Regions from separate parts of the Pseudomonas sp. KH_017 genome, predicted to be linked through region 2. Evidence: predicted binding sites of a transcription regulator. Region 2 holds the regulator's gene; each other region holds the start of a gene.
The links. The regulator FliA, encoded in region 2, starts transcription of late flagellar genes. The targets are predictions, from matches to a motif close to CTAAAGTTTNNNNNNNNNNNGCCGNTAA.

Region 1 (5,856 bases), 1.1 Mb from region 2:
CGTTGAAGTGCTCGTAGGCGGTCAGGTCTTCGACCAGCGCCAGGGACATGTCCACCTGATAACGCTTGGCGAACCAGGCGGTAAAGGCATTCTTGAACCAGCGCACGCGGCATTCGGCGATGCAGCCGGCCAGTCGCGAGAGCAAGTTGTGGGGCAGCAGGTACTGGCCGAGGAGAAACAGACGCTTGTTCATTAACGGTCCTTAAAAATCTTAAATTTCTACCGGGGTATCGGGATGGTTGCCCCATTCGCCCCAGGAGCCGGCGTAGCCTTTGACCCGCGGATAACCGAGAGCCTTGGCCACCAGATAGGTGAAGCCAGAACGATGGTGGGTCTGGCAGTGGGTAATCACTTCTTTGTCTTTGCTGATCCCGAGTTGTTCGAGGATCTGCGGCATGTCGGTGCGGATGCGCAGTTGGCGTGCCCGATCCATGCCGGCGGTCCATTCGAAATTGACCGCGCCGGGAATGTGCCCGCCCTTGGCTGCCAGGACTTTCTCGCCGGAGTACTCCAGCGGCCCGCGTGCATCCCAGATTGCCAGGTCGGCGGCGCCGAGACGGCTTTGCAGGTATTCGCGGGTGGCGGTGGGTTCGTCGTGCAAAGTCAGTTGAACCGGGCCGCCCACGGGTGGCGGGATCTGGATCGACATGGGCAAGCCTTCTGCCAGCCAGGCCGTCAGGCCGCCGTCGACATAGTGGTACTTGCTGTGGCCGATGACATCCAGCAGCCAGATGAAGCGTCCGGCCCAACCGCCGCCTTCGTCGTCATACACCACGTAGACCGCGTCGGGGTTGTGTCCCAACTCACCAAACAGCGTTTCGAGTGCTGCCTGCGGGGGCATCAGCCCCGGGGCAGGGGCCTGGCCGAGCTGCGTGCGCTTCGGATCGACAAAGCGCGCGCCGGGAATGTGCCCTTCGGCGTAGCGGGCGGGACTGGTCAAGTCCACCAGAATCAGTTCGCGGGCGTCGAGGCGAGGGAGCAAGTCGCTCGGCTCGATCACCAGCGGCAAGCCAGAGAAGTCAGACATGTGAGGTCTCCAGAGCACAAAAGGGAGGATTGTAACGCAGCTTATTGGCCACGGTGGCTAAAGCTGTGCAGGGCTTTTTCGATGCACTGTGCGGTTTTGCCGAAGGCCTGTACGGAAATTTCCGAAAACGGCCCGCCGCCTTGATCCGCCACGACGATCATGATCACCCGGCCATTGTTGACCAGCGAACGCAGCAGCAAGTGTTCGCCGCTGAACTGTGAGCGCAGGCCGTTGGGCAGCAGGGCCGAGAATTGCGTGTTGTTGGCTGGCGTCAGGCGCACCTGGGCCTGTTGCGCGAGCAGGCGCTGCAACACGTTGCTCTGGCTGACCACGAAGTTCAGCCCGGCCGCCTCCTTCGGCAGGCCGGCCGTCTGGTGCACGCGCAGGTTGGCGTGGGTGCGGTCGGCCATCAGGATCATCACCCGGCGCATGCCGCAGGCCACGAGGGCGTCCCGGGCGGCGATGGTCAAGTGCATGGCGTTGGTGAAACGACTCGGCTCGACCAGCAATTCGGCGCATTGCTTGCGCCACTTCGCCAGGTCTTCGGCGGTGGGTGCCGCTGCCGGCAGCAAGCCTGCGTGGACACGGTTCATGCCCCACGGCCAGATCAGCGACTCGGCGGGGTGCCAGAGGTCGGGCATGGCGTGTTGGCGTGCGCTGTTGGCGGCCTGCTGGTGTAGTTGTTGCTGCAGCTCGTCCATCGGCATTTGCAGGTAAAGGCTGGTCAGGTACTGCCAGCGCTCACTGTGCGGGCTGTCCCAGGCGTGTTGCGCCGACAGCGCCAGCCCGTTGGCCAGCAGCACCGTATTGGCCGGTTGATTGAGCCAGCGACGCAGGGTCGGATCGTCATCGAGGCGGTTCTGCTGGCGCAGTGGATGCTCGCTGTCACGGGCGATGCGCAGGACTTTCACCAGTTCGCGCTGTTCAGTGAGCAACAGGCGATAGCCCTGTTGCACCCAGATCGGCAAGCGCCAGATCTCCACCAGCGCCTGGCCAATGTCCAGCAGGCGTGCGCCAAACAGTTGCTGTTCGACTTTGCGTGCCGACTCACCTTTATGGATGACCCGCAGTTCCCAGTCTTCGAGCAGTTTTGGATGGGTCAGCGCCAATGGCCACAAGGGCGAAAGAAACAGCAGGCTGCCCCAGTGAATGTCCTGCCACAGGCGCGCCAGACGACTGGCAAAAAAGCCGTTGGCCTGTTGCGTGGCGTGCTGGCTGATCATCTGCAACTGACGCAGGGCTTTGGGAATCTCGGACTGGGGTTCGGCGGGCAGACGCGCGAGCAGCTCTTCGGTGCGCTTCAAACCGAGGCGACTGATCGCAATCTCAAGGTTTTCCGCAGGCTCGGTCATGCTGCCATGGGTATGCCGGTTGGCTTCGCGAATCACGCTCAAGGCCAGGGCCGGACTGCCTTGCATCAAGTCAGCGATGTCGCGCAGCGAGCTGCGATTGTCGCGGATGGCCTTGCAGACACGGTCGTGGCTGGCTTGCGGAACCGGCAGGCGTACGCCATCGAGAAGCTTGACCCAGCCTTCGAGAGTGGTCGGTTTCGGGGTTGGAACGTTCGTTTCGTTAACCATGGTGGGAGGCGATCATCGTCAACATTACCTGTGCCCGGATGGGGTCAAATCAGTTTTTCGCCTGAACTGGCTATAGTCTGGCGCAGTTTTGCCGATAAGGAGAAGAAGAGATTTTTTAACTTCCGAATATGACCTTGAACCCGACTCAGTAAGTGCTCTCCTAACCTATGGCTAAAATTATCGGCATCATCGTCGTATTCGCGAGCGTGCTCGGCGGATACGTGCTTTCCCACGGCAAGATTGCCGCCCTGATCCAGCCTTTCGAGGTCATGATCATCGGCGGTGCCGCCCTCGGCGCATTTTTGCAGGCCAACCCCGGCTACATGACGATGCACGTGCTCAAGAAGTCCCTGAGCATGTTCGGTTCGCGTTTCAACCACGGCTTCTATCTGGAAGTGCTGGGCCTGATCTACGAGATCCTCAACAAGAGCCGCCGCGAAGGCATGATGGCCATCGAAGGCGACATCGAGGATGCTGCCGCGAGCCCGATCTTCGCCAAGTACCCGACCGTTCTCAAGGACGAACGCATGACCGCGTTCATCTGCGATTACCTGCGCATCATGTCCTCCGGCAACATGGCTCCGCACGAGCTGGAAGGCTTGTTCGACATGGAACTGTTCAGCCTCAAGGAAGACCTGGAACACCCATCCCACGCCGTGAACGGCATCGCCGACGCCATGCCCGGTTTCGGTATTGTCGCGGCGGTACTGGGGATCGTGGTGACCATGGCTTCGCTGGGTGAGGGCGATCAGAAGTCCATCGGCCTGCACGTGGGTGCGGCACTGGTTGGTACCTTCTTCGGTATTCTCGCCGCCTACGGCTTCTTCGGCCCGCTGGCCCATTCCCTGGCCCACGATGCCAAGGAAGAGCTGAACGTCTACGAAGCCATCAAGGCCTCGCTGGTGGCTTCGGCTTCCGGCATGCCGCCATCGCTGGCCGTGGAGTTCGGGCGCAAGGTCCTGTACCCGGCACACCGTCCAAGCTTCGCCGAGCTGGAACAAGCGGTTCGCGGTCGTTAGTGCTTTGTTTCGCAAATACGTTCCTTTTTTGGCAAGTGACTGTTGTTGCCAGACAAGGCGCCGCGACGAGTCATAGCCCGCTATGGCGAGGAGCGGCAACGCGGTATGGCGACAACAGGCACTGCCAAAAAGGAACAGTATTTGTGAGACAGAGCACTTAGGTCATGGAAAATAACCAGCCGATAATCATCAAGCGCGTCAAGCGCATCGCCGGCGGGCATCACGGGGGCGCCTGGAAAATCGCCTTCGCCGACTTCGCCACGGCGATGATGGCGTTCTTCCTGGTGTTGTGGCTGCTGTCCACCGCCACGCCGGAACAGAAGATCGCCATCGCCGGTTACTTCAAGGACCCGATCGGCTTTTCCGAAAGCGGCACGCCCTACATCATCGATCTGGGCGGCACGCCGACCCTGGCGCCGGAAAATACCCTCAACCCCGAGGTGAAGTCCCAGCCGCAGCCGGACAAGGTCACCATCGATACCGACCAGGTCGAAGGCATGGCCGAGCAGGTCGAAAAAGAGCGCCTCGAGCTGTTGTTGCAAGAGCTGCAGAACAAGGTCGAAGAAAACCCGCAGCTGCAGAAGTTCAAGGATCAGATCCTGTTCGAAATCACGCCGGACGGCCTGCGTATCCAGATCATGGACGCGGAAAACCGCCCGATGTTCGACTCGGGCTCAGCTCGCTTGAAGCCGTATTTCGAAGACATCCTGCTGGCAATGGCCGACACCATCAAGGCGGTGCCGAACAAGATCAGCATCAGCGGCCACACCGATGCCAAGCCATACACCGGCACTGGTGATTTCGGTAACTGGGAGCTTTCGGCCAACCGTGCCAACGCCGCACGGCGTGCGCTGGTGGCGGGCAGCTATCCGGATGCACAGGTGGCGCGCGTGGTCGGTTATGCCTCGTCGGCTTTGTTCGATCGCGAGCATCCGTTCAACCCGGTGAACCGCCGTATCGACATCGTGGTGCTGACCAAGAAAGCCCAGCGTGCGATCGAAGGTTCGCAAGGTGCGGAGCCTGCTCCTGATGCGCCGCAAGGTTCGGCTGCTCCGGGAGCCGCACCGGCCGCACCGGTCGACCCGAACGCGTTGCCGGCGGACAAGGAGCCTCTGCCGGCTCACGAGCTTCGTGAGCGTCTGAACCTGTTCGATGACCCGACGCCGAAACCGGCTGAACCGCCCAAGCAGTGATCGACAAAAAAGCCGACAGCGATGTCGGCTTTTTTGTCGGCGCTTTCTGTATTAAAGGCCGCGGATGATTCGCGACTTGAGGTCGGCGTGAAAGCGATCCGCATTGGATTTGTTGACGCTGCGCACCGACTCGCTACCCGTCACCGATTCCAGCGACATCGAGCGCTTGAGTGTCGATTCATTGCGATAGGCATCAATGAAAAACTCGATGTCCCGCTCGCTGGTCAGCTTCGGCCACTTGTCCAGGTACAGCGGCAGCTCCGTCGGGCCGGTTTTGAACGAGCAGATACGTCGGTTGGTGATGGTCGCCTCGCCGATTTCGAACGGCACCCACCAGGACAGCGCGGTTTTCTCCGACACCACCGCCAGCAGGTGCGTGCATTCGCTGATGTTGCGGGTGATCACCCCGGTGATGTCATCGGTGGTCTGGGATTCGATATCCAGTACGTCGAGGTAGGTCTTGATATTGGCCTGGATCAGGCGCCCGTTGATTTTGACCGCGTGGGCGCGATCCATGTGGCGGTAGCTGATAAAAACTGGCATCAGAAATGTCCCTTGATCGCGAGTTCGCGGTAATAGGCGCCGAGGGCGGTGAGGCGGCAGCCGGTGGAGTGGATGGCGGCGTAGTACATGTGTTCGGCGTCCACCGGTTCGACCAGGCTGTGGCGGTTGCACTTTTGCAGTTGGGCGAAGACTTCGCCCTGTTCCGGGTTGAACTCGGGTTCGGTGGGCTCAAAGCTGGGGGCGAGGGGGTATACCGACTCCGCTTCGGCAAACCATTCGGGGAGTTTGCGCAGGATTTCCTTGGGGATCAGCGGCGACACTTCGCGCAGGGAAATGAACTGCGAGACGTTGGTCTTGAACACCGGACGCTGTTCCCAGGCGTCGAGGGCATTGTCGACAAACGAATAAAGGCTGCCGGGGGTGATCTTGCCCAGGATGTTCGCGGCTCCACCGTGCAGGGCCTGGAGCAGCAATCCGGTGAACACACCGTGCTGCCCTCCCTCCATCGCCGGCTCTTCCTTTTTGCAGGCGGT
Region 2 (5,856 bases):
ATGTCGTCGGAACCGGTTTCGGCCACCGGTTCTTCAATCACTTCGGCGACGGGCGCAGGCGCCACTTCGTCAGCCGATTGCGGCTCGGCCAGACGGGCCAGCGCCGCGAGCAATTCAGGTGTCGCAGCGGTGATCGGACTGCGCTCGCGGACTTCGCTGAACATGCTGTTCACCGCGTCCAGCGCTTCGAGAACCACGTCCATCAGTTCCGAGTCGACGCGACGCTCACCCTTGCGCAGGATGTCGAACACGTTCTCGGCGATGTGGCAGCACTCCACCAGCTCGTTGAGCTGGAGGAAGCCGGCGCCCCCTTTTACAGTGTGAAAACCGCGAAAAATTGCATTGAGCAGATCCGCATCATCCGGACGGCTTTCCAGCTCGACCAGTTGCTCGGACAGTTGCTCTAGAATCTCGCCGGCCTCAACCAGGAAATCCTGAAGGATCTCTTCATCGGCGCCGAAGCTCATTAAGGGGGGTGCTCCTACAGGTCTAAAAACCCAAAAAACCTAAAATTCTAAAACTCTAAAATCCCAGGCTGGATAACAAATCGTCCACATCGTCCTGACCGGACACAACGTCTTCTCTTTTATCGGCATGAATCTGCGGACCTTCACCCTGAGAGAGATGTTTTTGTGGATCTTTTTCTGCAAGCATCGCTTCGCGGTCATGTTCGATGCCCGCAAAGCGGTCCACCTGACTGGCCATCAGCACGAGCTTGAGCAGGTTGCTTTCAACTTCGGTGACCAACTGGGTCACACGCTTGATCACCTGGCCTGTGAGGTCCTGGTAATCCTGGGCGAGCAGGATGTCGTTGAGGTTGCCCGACACCGCGCGATTGTCCGTGCCGCTGCGCGCCAGGAACCCGTCGACCCGCCGGGCCAGTTCACGAAACTCTTCTGCGCCGACCTCACGACGCATGAAGCGCCCCCAGTCCGCGCTCAACACCTTGGCTTCATCGGCCAGGCCATTGACCAGCGGCGTGGCACTTTCCACCAGATCCATGGTGCGGTTGGCCGCGGCCTCGGTCAGCTTGACCACATAGCCCAGGCGCTCGGTGGCGTCGGTGATCTGCGACACTTCTTCGGCTTGCGGCATGTGCGGGTCAATCTGGAAATTGACGATCGCGCTATGCAGTTCGCGAGTGAGCTTGCCCACTTCCTGATACAGGCCGCGGTCACGGGTCTGGTTGAGCTCATGGATCAATTGCACCGCGTCGCCGAACTTGCCTTTTTCAAGGCTGGCGACCAATTCGACGGCGTGTTTTTTCAGGGTCGACTCAAAGTCGCCCAATGAAGTTTCGTTATTGCCCATAGCTCCCCCGTGGCGCACTCATCAACCGATGCGTTCGAAAATCTTCTCGATTTTTTCTTTCAACGCCTGGGCCGTGAAGGGTTTGACCACATAGCCGTTAACGCCGGCCTGGGCCGCTTCGATGATCTGCTCACGCTTGGCTTCAGCGGTCACCATCAGCACCGGCAGGTGCTTGAGCTTTTCATCGGCACGCACGTGGCGCAGCAGATCGATACCGGTCATGCCAGGCATGTTCCAGTCCGTTACCAGAAAGTCGATGCTTCCGCTGTTGAGCACCGGAATGGCGGTAGTGCCATCGTCGGCCTCGACGGTGTTGGTGAACCCAAGGTCACGCAGCAGGTTCTTGATGATCCGCCGCATCGTTGAGAAGTCATCAACGATGAGGATTTTCATGTTCTTGTCCAATTCGACCTCCAAGCAGTCTTAAACGCGCCCAGCACCTGGACGCGCCACTTCAATCAATCCGGCAAAGCACTCGATGACTGTCTGGAGCACAACAGATCGCGACCGGCGCAGTTCAACACCACACCTGCCTCGTTCGCAGTGTCCCCCACACTGCCTTCAGCGCGCTCGCCACTCCCCCAAACGCCCCCGCAAACGGGCCGCGCACTGGCTGTGTAACTGGCTGACCCGAGATTCGCTGACTCCCAGGACCTCACCGATTTCCTTGAGGTTCAACTCTTCGTCGTAGTACAGCGCCAACACCAGTCGCTCACGCTCCGGCAAATTGGCAATCGCATCCGCCAGCGCAGCCTGGAAGCGTTCATCTTCCAGATCGCGTGACGGTTCGATATGAGCACTCGCGCCATCCTCGTGCAGCCCTTCGTGTTCGCCGTCCTGCAACAGATCGTCGAAACTGAACAGCCGGCTGCCCAGGGTGTCGTTCAAAATCCCGTAGTAATCGTCGAGACTCAATTGGAGTTCGGCCGCAACTTCGTGATCTTTAGCGTCACGGCCGGTTTTAGCTTCAATCGAGCGAATGGCGTCGCTGACCATGCGTGTATTGCGGTGAACCGAACGTGGCGCCCAGTCCCCCTTGCGCACTTCATCGAGCATGGCGCCGCGGATTCGAATGCCCGCGTACGTCTCGAAACTGGCGCCTTTGCTGGCGTCATATTTGGTCGACACTTCAAGCAGGCCGATCATCCCGGCCTGGATCAGGTCTTCGACCTGGACACTGGCCGGCAGGCGCGCCAACAAGTGGTAGGCAATGCGTTTAACCAGCGGCGCGTAACGCTCGATCAGCTCGTATTGCGCATCACGCGCCGATTTTTTGTAGAGGTTGTAACCGCTTGCCGTCATAGAACCGGTCCTGCTGTCTGCTGCACGAGCCGCTCGACGAAAAACTCCAGGTGCCCGCGCGGGTTGGCAGGCAGCGGCCAGGTATCGACCTTCTGTGCGATGGCCTTGAAGGCCAGCGAGCACTTGGAACGCGGGAAGGCCTCGTAGACGGCGCGCTGCTTTTGCACGGCCTTGCGCACACTTTCGTCGTAGGGCACCGCGCCGACGTATTGCAGGGCGACGTCGAGGAAGCGATCCGTGACCTTGGTCAACTTGGCGAACAGGTTGCGCCCTTCCTGCGGGCTCTGGGCCATGTTGGCCAGGACCCGGAAGCGGTTCATGCCGTAGTCACGGTTAAGCAGTTTGATCAATGCGTAGGCGTCAGTGATCGAGGTCGGCTCGTCGCACACCACCAGCAGCACTTCCTGGGCTGCGCGAACGAAACTGACTACCGAGTCACCAATGCCCGCCGCGGTATCGATCACCAATACGTCGAGGTTGTCGCCGATATCGCTGAAGGCCTGGATCAGGCCGGCGTGTTGCGCGGGGCTCAGATGCACCATGCTCTGAGTGCCGGATGCGGCCGGAACGATTCGGATGCCACCGGGTCCCTGCAGCAGTACATCGCGCAGTTCGCAGCGGCCTTCGATCACGTCGGCCAGGGTACGTTTGGGTGTCAGGCCCAGCAGAACGTCAACGTTCGCCAGTCCCAGGTCGGCGTCCAACAGCATGACGCGCCGGCCAAGCTCAGCCAGAGCCAGGGACAAGTTCACTGACACATTAGTTTTCCCGACGCCACCTTTGCCGCCGGTCACCGCGATCACCTGTACGGGATGCATGCTGCCCATGTTATTTCTTTACCTTGTCTTGCATAGACGGAGGCCACATTACTGGCTGCGCGTTCACAAACGGAACAATGCATGGCAGACCATCGATGTAGGTACAAAAACTGTTCATTTTTACCTCAGCCAACCTGCTTGGTCGGGCTGTGGTAGATGTCAGCGAACATGTCAGCCATGGCTTCTTCGCTGGGTTCTTCCTGCATTTGCACGCTCACGGCGCGACTGACCAACTGGTGACGACGCGGCAGATGCAAATCATCCGGGATCCGCGGGCCATCGGTCAGGTAAGCCACCGGCAACTCATGACTGATGGCAAGGCTCAACACCTCACCCAGACTAGCCGTTTCATCCAGTTTAGTCAGGATGCAGCCAGCGAGCCCGCAACGCTTGTAACTATGATAGGCGGCGGTTAGAACCTGTTTCTGGCTGGTGGTTGCCAGGACCAGATAATTTTTCGAGCGGATGCCACGACCGGCCAGGCTTTCGAGTTGCATGCGCAAGGCCGGGTCGCTGGCCTGCAGGCCGGCGGTATCGATCAGCACCACGCGCTTGCGCAGCAAGGGTTCCAGCGCCTGCACCAGGGACTGGCCCGGATCGACGTGGGTCACCGGCACATTGAGAATGCGCCCCAGGGTCTTGAGCTGCTCCTGGGCACCGATGCGGAAGCTGTCCATGCTCACCAGCGCGATGTTCTGCGCGCCGTACTTGAGCACGTAACGGGCGGCCAGCTTGGCCAGGGTGGTGGTCTTGCCCATGCCGGCCGGGCCGACCATGGCAATCACGCCGCCTTCCTCCAGAGGCTCGATTTCCGGTGTCACGATCATGCGCGCCAGGTGCGCCAGCAACATGCGCCAGGCCTGACGAGGTTCTTCGATTTCGCTGATCAGCGCCAGCAGGTCGCGCGACAGCGGGCCAGACAGGCCGATGCGTTGCAGGCGACGCCAGAGGTTGGCCTGGTCCGGACGGCTGCCTTGCAGCTGATTCCAGGCCAGGGAGCCGAGCTGGACTTCCATGAGTTCGCGCAGGCTGTTGAGCTCGAAACGCATCGAGTCGAATGCGCGCGGGTCCACGCCACCGGACGCTGGTGCAGCAGCCGGTGCGGGGCGACGGGGCTCGGCGTAGGTGGGCTCGATCAACGGCTCGGCTGCGGTGAGCGGCAAGCCCGCGAACAACTGGCGATTGGTCGCATTGTCGCTCTCGCCGTCGCCACGCAGGCTCAATTCCGCCTGGGCAGTGACGATCCGCGACTGAGTCTTGCGCAGCTCGTCTTCGAGTTCCATGTTCGGAACCCGCGGCGCCAGCGCCGACAACTTGTAATCCAGCGCTGCCGTCAGTTCGACGCCCCCGGCGATCCGGCGGTTGCCAATGATGGCGGCATCAGCGCCCAGCTCATCGCGAACCAGCTTCATGGCCTGACGCATATCGGCGGCGAAAAAACGCTTAACTTGCATAAACCACTACCTCAGCCGTTGGGCCCTACTGTCGCAACGATGGTCACTTGCTTGTTGTCAGGGATTTCCTGGTAAGCCAACACGTGCAAACCCGGGACTGCGAGCCGACCAAATCGCGAGAGCATCGCGCGAACCGGACCGGCCACCAGCAGAATCACCGGCTGACCTTGCATCTCCTGGCGCTGCGCTGCGTCAATCAGCGAGCGTTGCAGCTTCTCAGCCATGCTTGGCTCCAGCAGAACGCCCTCTTCCGAGCCTTGCCCGGCCTTTTGCAGACTATTGAGCAATATCTGTTCCAACCTTGGCTCCAGCGTGATAACTGGCAGCTCCGACTCAGTGCCTACAATGCTTTGCACGATTGCACGGGATACGCCAACCCGCACGGCAGCCACCAGCGCGGCGGTATCTTGACTCTTGGCGGCATTGTTGGCGATGGCCTCGGCAATGCTGCGGATATCGCGCACCGGCACTTGTTCGGCCAACAGCGCTTGCAGCACCTTGAGCAGCTGCGACAGCGAAACCACGCCCGGCACCAGCTCCTCGGCCAGTTTCGGCGAGCTTTTGCCCAGCAATTGCATGAGCTGCTGCACTTCTTCGTGACCGATCAGCTCACTGGAATGCTTGTAGAGAATCTGGTTCAAGTGGGTAGCCACTACGGTACTGGCATCGACCACCGTATAACCGAGGGATTGCGCCTGGGCGCGCTGGCTGATTTCGATCCAGACCGCCTCCAGGCCGAAAGCCGGATCTTTGGCGGTAATGCCGTTGAGCGTGCCGTAGACCTGCCCCGGGTTGATCGCCAGTTCGCGATCCGGGTAAATCTCCGCTTCGGCCAGGATCACCCCCATGAGGGTCAGGCGATAGGCACTGGGCGCCAGGTCGAGGTTGTCGCGGATATGTACGGTCGGCATCAGGAAGCCCAGGTCCTGGGACAGCTTCTTGCGCACGCCCTTGATCCGCGCCAGCAACTG
Region 3 (5,856 bases), 3.2 Mb from region 2:
GCGTTGAAGCGGTCGTAAACCTGACCCAGTTGCAGGCTGCCAGTGATGTCGCCGTCGAAGCGCAGTTTGCAGCCGGTAGCGGAAATATCCAGCAGCTTGCCGCTGATGGGAGCCTTGAGCTTTTCGCCGTCGAGGTTGACGTTGACCAGTTGTGCCAGTTTCAGCGCGGCGCGGAACGCATTGCGGCGCTGGTGGTACACCACTTCATCGGGCAGGGCGCCGCGATAGCAGCGGCTGCCAGCGGATTCGTCGATATTCAACCGGCCGTTGCTTTCCCAGGCAATGCGTACGCCTTCGTGGAAGCCTTCGACCCTGAACGGCTCGCCCGCCAGCAGGTAGCGCTCGCCATCACGGGGGATCATTTCGTCCAGGGCAATCATGTTGCTGTCACGGTCCAGGTCCACCAGATAGCTCTGGAAGCGCTGGCTGCGCTCGTGGAACGTGATGATCAGCGGGTCATGGCTTTCGAGCAGCTGGCGCAGGTTGCTGGAGATTTCCAAGGGCGTGGAGAGCACCTTGGGTGGCTGCGGAGCATCATCCACGGATAAGGCATTGGACACGGTTAATCAATCTCCAGACAAAATTTGACTACGGCAGTCTGGCAGTTTGCCAGTATGTTGCGCGTCTTGATAGAGCGGGGGCATTGACCGGCTCATGCCTGACTGAGCGGGCGCGGCTTGGCAAGCTTGGAGAATGTTCCGCTGGCATCGTAAAGCGCCGGGGTTTCACCGCCGGTGAGGATTTTCAGCTGGGTGGCCGTAGCTGCCTGCTGAGTGAGGATCGACTGGCCGTTGTTGGCGTTGATGGCCTGGCACTGGGCCAGGAGATCGGTCAGCACGTCACTTTGCGCCAGCAACTGCTCGCCAATGCTCGACTGGCCGGCCAGTTGCTCCAGACCGCCGCGGTTGGTCGGCAGGTTGAGGCTGGCGAGGATTTCACTGCGCTTGCGGCCATGCTGTTCGAGCAAAACGACCAATGCCTGTTTCTGCGCCAGGATGTTCTCGAGCAATGGCATGTCGCGGCCATGCAATGCGAGGGATTCGGTCTGCAGTAACTCCAGCAGGTGTTGCGCCGGGGCGAAGTCGTCGGTGATCAGTTGCAGTAGATGAGTGTCGTGCATGGCTGGCCTTGGGTTTTAAGCGTCCAAAAGCCTGGCGCCGGCGGTGGCCTAGCGCTGGGCTTCGAAGTTGAGCAGTTTGCTGGCTACACGGTTGCTGTCGACTTTATAGCTGCCATCGGCAATCGCTGCTTTCAACTCGGCCACGCGGGCGTTGTCGACGGCAGGCTGATCGCGCAGCTTGTCAGTGACCTTCTGCAACTGTTGAGCCTCATTGCTGAGATGTACCGATTCCCCGCTTTTGACGGTACCGGCCTGTTCGGCCGCGGACTCCAGCGGCGCGGATTTGCCGGCCTCGGCGCTTTCCTTGCTGGCGCTGGTACGTGTACTGCCCGTAAGGGACGAGGAGCTGTTCAAACGGCTGAAATCGATGACCATGATAAAAACCTCTGGGAATTTGGACGCTTGCCATGGTTTCGGCCATTCCCTGGAAAACTTTAGGCCCATTTATCAATGAACCTTGCGCGCGCCAGCGCTTGCCGTGCATGGAACACAGTCTAGGGAACAGCCGCGGCAAGCGCCACATTCTGATGAGCTGAGCGCCTTACATGGACACTTCCACCTGCCCCGGCGCCATGACCTGCGCCTTGATGACTCGCTGGGAGTTGAGGTTTTTCACCCGGATCTGTTCGCTCAAGCTGCCGTTTGACAGCGCTTCGCCCGGCATGCGCACGCTGAGCGTACCGCTGCGGGCGGTAATCACCACCTGATCACCCTTGCGGATGACCTCGGCCTGTTCGATATGCACCAGGGTAATCACCTGGTCGGCGACCATTGGTCGGGTCAGTCGTTGCCCGATCGCCTGATCGAGGGAGGTCAGGTAGCCCTGGCTGGTGAGGCTGATATCGCGCTCGCGCAGGACCACATCCCCAGGCTCGACAATGGCGGCGCGGCGCAGTGGCCGGGCGCTGGTGACGACATCGCGAAACAGGCGGACTTGAGCGGGTACGAAGACTGTCCAGGGGGAAGCGCCCTCGCAGCGAACCTTGACCGTAACCCGTCCCAGCGGCTTGGGACTCTCAAGCGTTGCTGTCAATTCCTTGTCGCACATGGGCATGTGCATGCGCGGATCGAGCGGGTTGACCTGGATCTCGTAGCGACCTTCCGTTTGGCTGGTAGCCAGATAGTCTTCTACGGTGAATTCAAGAAAGCCCTGAGTGACGCCGATAAGCATGTCAGGCAAGGTAACCGCGTCAGCAAGGGCAAGGCTGCCAGCGTTGAACAGGCAAACAGCCGCCAGCACGCCGAGCAATTTTTGGCAGGGTGTGGTCAGGCGTCGGAAAAATGTCGGTTCTGTGTTCATAACGATTAAAAAAGCAAGCGCCGTGCCGTTTAGTGATGAAGGCGCGTCGCAACAACACTTGGCGTTGGTGTAGGAGTCTGGGCATGGCTGGTGTAATGGATTCGGTAAACCAGCGCACGCAACTGGTGGGGCAGAATCGCCTTGAGCTGTTGTTGTTCCGTCTCGACGGCCAGCAACTGTATGGGATCAACGTGTTCAAGGTTCGGGAGGTGCTGCAATGCCCCAAACTGACGCTGATGCCCAAGTCCAGTCCTGTCGTGTGCGGCGTGGCGAACATCCGGGGGGCGACCATTCCGATCCTTGATCTGGCGATGGCGACCGGCTCCGGTGCGTTGAAGGACAAGAACAACCCCTTCGTGATCATCACGGAGTACAACACCAAGACTCAGGGTTTCCTGGTCCGCTCGGTGGAGCGCATCGTCAACATGAACTGGGAGGAGATCCATCCGCCGCCCAAGGGCACCGGGCGCGATCACTACCTGACGGCGGTGACGCGGGTCGACAATCAGTTGGTCGAGATCATCGACGTCGAGAAGGTGCTGGCGGAAGTGGCACCGACGCCGGAGGCGATTTCCGTGGGTGTGGTGGATGTCGAAACCCAGCACAAGGCGCTTTCATTGCGCGTGCTGACGGTCGACGACTCATCGGTGGCGCGCAAGCAGGTCACGCGTTGCCTGCAAACGGTCGGCGTCGAAGTGGTGGCGTTGAATGACGGTCGGCAAGCGCTGGACTACCTGCGCAAACTGGTCGACGAGGGCAAGAAGCCGGAAGAAGAGTTCCTGATGATGATCTCCGACATCGAGATGCCAGAGATGGACGGGTACACCCTGACGGCGGAAATCCGCAACGACCCGCGCATGCAAAAGCTTCATATCATCCTGCACACTTCGTTGTCGGGGGTATTCAATCAGGCGATGGTCAAGAAGGTCGGTGCCGATGACTTCCTGGCCAAGTTCCGTCCTGATGACCTTGCATCCCGGGTAGTCGACCGGATCAAAGCAGCAGATATCAGCTAGGGGTTCGCACCCCTGGCAGTCAACACGATTTAAGAGGCGGCATCATTGTCTACGGGTAATTTGGATTTCGAACAGTTCCGGGTATTCCTGGAAAAAGCCTGCGGCATTTTGCTCGGTGAAAACAAGCAGTACTTGGTCTCCAGCCGTCTCAACAAACTGATGGAACAGCAAGGCATCAAGTCTTTGGGTGAGTTGGTTCAGCGTATGCAGACCCAGCCGCGTAGCGGTTTGCGCGAGCAGGTGGTGGATGCCATGACCACCAACGAAACCCTGTGGTTTCGTGACACCTACCCGTTTGAAGTCTTGAAGAACAAGGTGCTGCCCGAAGCGATCAAGGCCAGTCCCGGCCAGCGCCTGCGCATCTGGTCGGCGGCGTGCTCGTCGGGCCAGGAGCCGTATTCGCTGTCGATGTCCATCGACGAGTTCGAGCGGGTCAACCTGGGTCAGCTGAGGATGGGTGTGCAGATTGTTGCCACCGACCTGTCCGGCACCATGCTGAACAACTGCAAGACCGGCGAGTACGACAGCCTGGCCATCGGTCGCGGTTTGTCACCCGAGCGCCTGCAGCGTTATTTCGACCCGAAAGGGCCGGGGCGCTGGGCGATCAAGGCGCCGATCAAGAGCCGGGTGGAATTCCGTTCCTTCAACCTGCTGGACAGCTACGCGAGCCTCGGCAAGTTCGACATCGTGTTCTGCCGCAACGTGTTGATCTACTTCTCCGCCGAGGTGAAGAAGGACATCCTGTTGCGTATCCACAGCACGTTGAAGCCGGGCGGTTACCTGTTCCTCGGTGCTTCCGAAGCGTTGAACGGTTTGCCGGATCATTACCAGATGGTCCAGTGCAGCCCGGGGATCATTTACCAGGCGAAGTGATTTTGTTGGTGTTGTCAAAAACGGGAGTCCTCTGGGGCTCCCGTTTCTTTTTGCCTGCTGCTTTCTCACAGGCACCACCTACCCCTGTGGGAGCGGGCTTGCTCGCGAAAGCGTCTTGTCAGCCAGTATTTGTTTTTCTGACACACCGCTTTCGCGAGCAAGCCCGCTCCCACAGTTGTTCGGTGGCGTTGGTGAGATGAGTGCCAAGCGGCAGAAAAGCGGCATCCGGCGGAAAACCGTTGCCGCTTTTCTGGCATTGCCGCGTTGCCATGGCCGGCAAAGCCCCGGTTTCCGGGCTTTTTTGAATTGGCATGGGGCTTGCTAAGTTGATCCTACGAAAAATCAGGTCACCCGAAGGTTTCCCGACATGAGCATCAGCTTCGATAAAGCGCTCGGTATCCACGAACAAGCCCTGGGCTTCCGCGCCCAGCGCGCCGAAGTCCTGGCCAACAACATCGCCAACGCCGATACCCCGAACTACAAGGCTCGGGACCTGGACTTCTCGAAAGTGCTCGCCGAGCAGAACGAGAAAACCAAAAGCGGCACCTTCGCCTTGAACATGACCAACAGCCGTCATATTGAAGCTGAAGGCCTGGGCAATGGCGACGAGTCGTTGCTGTATCGCACGCCGATGCAACCGTCGATCGACCAGAACACCGTGGACGCTCAGCTGGAACAGTCGAACTACGCGGAAAACGCGATCGGCTTCCAGGCCAGCTTCACCCTGCTCAACAGCAAATTCAAAGGGCTGGTGTCAGCCCTGCGCGGAGAGTAAGCCATGTCTCTATCCAGTGTTTTCAACATTGCCGGTAGCGGCATGAGTGCGCAGACCACGCGCTTGAACACCGTCGCTTCGAACATCGCCAACGCCGAGACGGTCTCGTCGAGCATCGACCAGACCTACCGCGCGCGCCACCCGGTATTCGCCACCATGTTCCAGGGCGGCCAGAGCGGCGGCAGCGACTCGTTGTTCCAGAGCCAGGATGCCGCTGGCCAAGGCGTGCAGGTGCTGGGTGTGGTCGAAGACCAGAGCAATCTCGAGGCGCGCTACGAGCCGAACCATCCGGCGGCCGATGCCAAGGGTTATGTCTACTACCCGAACGTCAACGTGGTGGAGGAAATGGCCGACATGATTTCCGCGAGCCGTTCGTTCCAGACCAACGCCGAAATGATGAACACCGCCAAAACCATGATGCAGAAGGTCCTGACCCTCGGTCAGTGATAAGGGGCGACTCAGATGAGTGTTACCGATTCCACCAGTGGTTTGAGCCTCAACGATATCCTGGCCAACTCCTCGATCAAGACCAACACCACGACTGACGGCCTCGCGTCGGCAACCGGCAGCGCCGCGGGCAATCAGGCGCTGGGCAAGGATGCGTTCCTGCAGTTGCTGGTGACCCAGCTGAAAAACCAGAACCCACTGGAGCCCCAGGACAATGGCGCGTTCGTGGCCCAGTTGGCGCAGTTCAGCAGCCTGGAAGGCATCACCACGCTCAACAGCACCGTGAGCGGCCTGGCCAGCAACTACAACTCGTCCCAGGCCTTGC

Region 1: the regulator FliA is predicted to act here: its motif matches at 2,678-2,705, upstream of motA (flagellar motor stator protein MotA).
Region 3: the regulator FliA is predicted to act here: its motif matches at 1,531-1,558, upstream of flgM (flagellar biosynthesis anti-sigma factor FlgM).

What each region holds. Positions count from the first base shown of each region.
Region 1 covers NZ_CM174509.1:534,265-540,120, forward strand. Annotated here, with positions in the region: gene asd (archaetidylserine decarboxylase) at 1-193, opposite strand, end outside; gene AC3IT6_RS02400 (rhodanese-like domain-containing protein) at 212-1,027, opposite strand; gene AC3IT6_RS02405 (HDOD domain-containing protein) at 1,069-2,607, opposite strand; gene motA (flagellar motor stator protein MotA) at 2,775-3,626, shown strand; gene motB (flagellar motor protein MotB) at 3,791-4,819, shown strand; gene AC3IT6_RS02420 (toll/interleukin-1 receptor domain-containing protein) at 4,871-5,362, opposite strand; gene AC3IT6_RS02425 (caspase family protein) at 5,362-5,856, opposite strand, start outside.
Region 2 covers NZ_CM174509.1:1,679,586-1,685,441, reverse strand. Annotated here, with positions in the region: gene AC3IT6_RS07615 (chemotaxis protein CheA) at 1-467, opposite strand, end outside; gene AC3IT6_RS07610 (protein phosphatase CheZ) at 523-1,311, opposite strand; gene AC3IT6_RS07605 (chemotaxis response regulator CheY) at 1,333-1,704, opposite strand; gene fliA (RNA polymerase sigma factor FliA) at 1,873-2,613, opposite strand; gene fleN (flagellar synthesis regulator FleN) at 2,610-3,440, opposite strand; gene flhF (flagellar biosynthesis GTPase FlhF) at 3,557-4,885, opposite strand; gene flhA (flagellar biosynthesis protein FlhA) at 4,897-5,856, opposite strand, start outside.
Region 3 covers NZ_CM174509.1:4,883,113-4,888,968, reverse strand. Annotated here, with positions in the region: gene AC3IT6_RS22200 (flagellar brake protein) at 1-560, opposite strand, end outside; gene AC3IT6_RS22195 (flagella synthesis protein FlgN) at 653-1,120, opposite strand; gene flgM (flagellar biosynthesis anti-sigma factor FlgM) at 1,169-1,495, opposite strand; gene flgA (flagellar basal body P-ring formation chaperone FlgA) at 1,662-2,420, opposite strand; gene AC3IT6_RS22180 (chemotaxis protein CheV) at 2,504-3,436, shown strand; gene cheR (protein-glutamate O-methyltransferase CheR) at 3,482-4,309, shown strand; gene flgB (flagellar basal body rod protein FlgB) at 4,677-5,084, shown strand; gene flgC (flagellar basal body rod protein FlgC) at 5,088-5,531, shown strand; gene flgD (flagellar hook assembly protein FlgD) at 5,547-5,856, shown strand, end outside.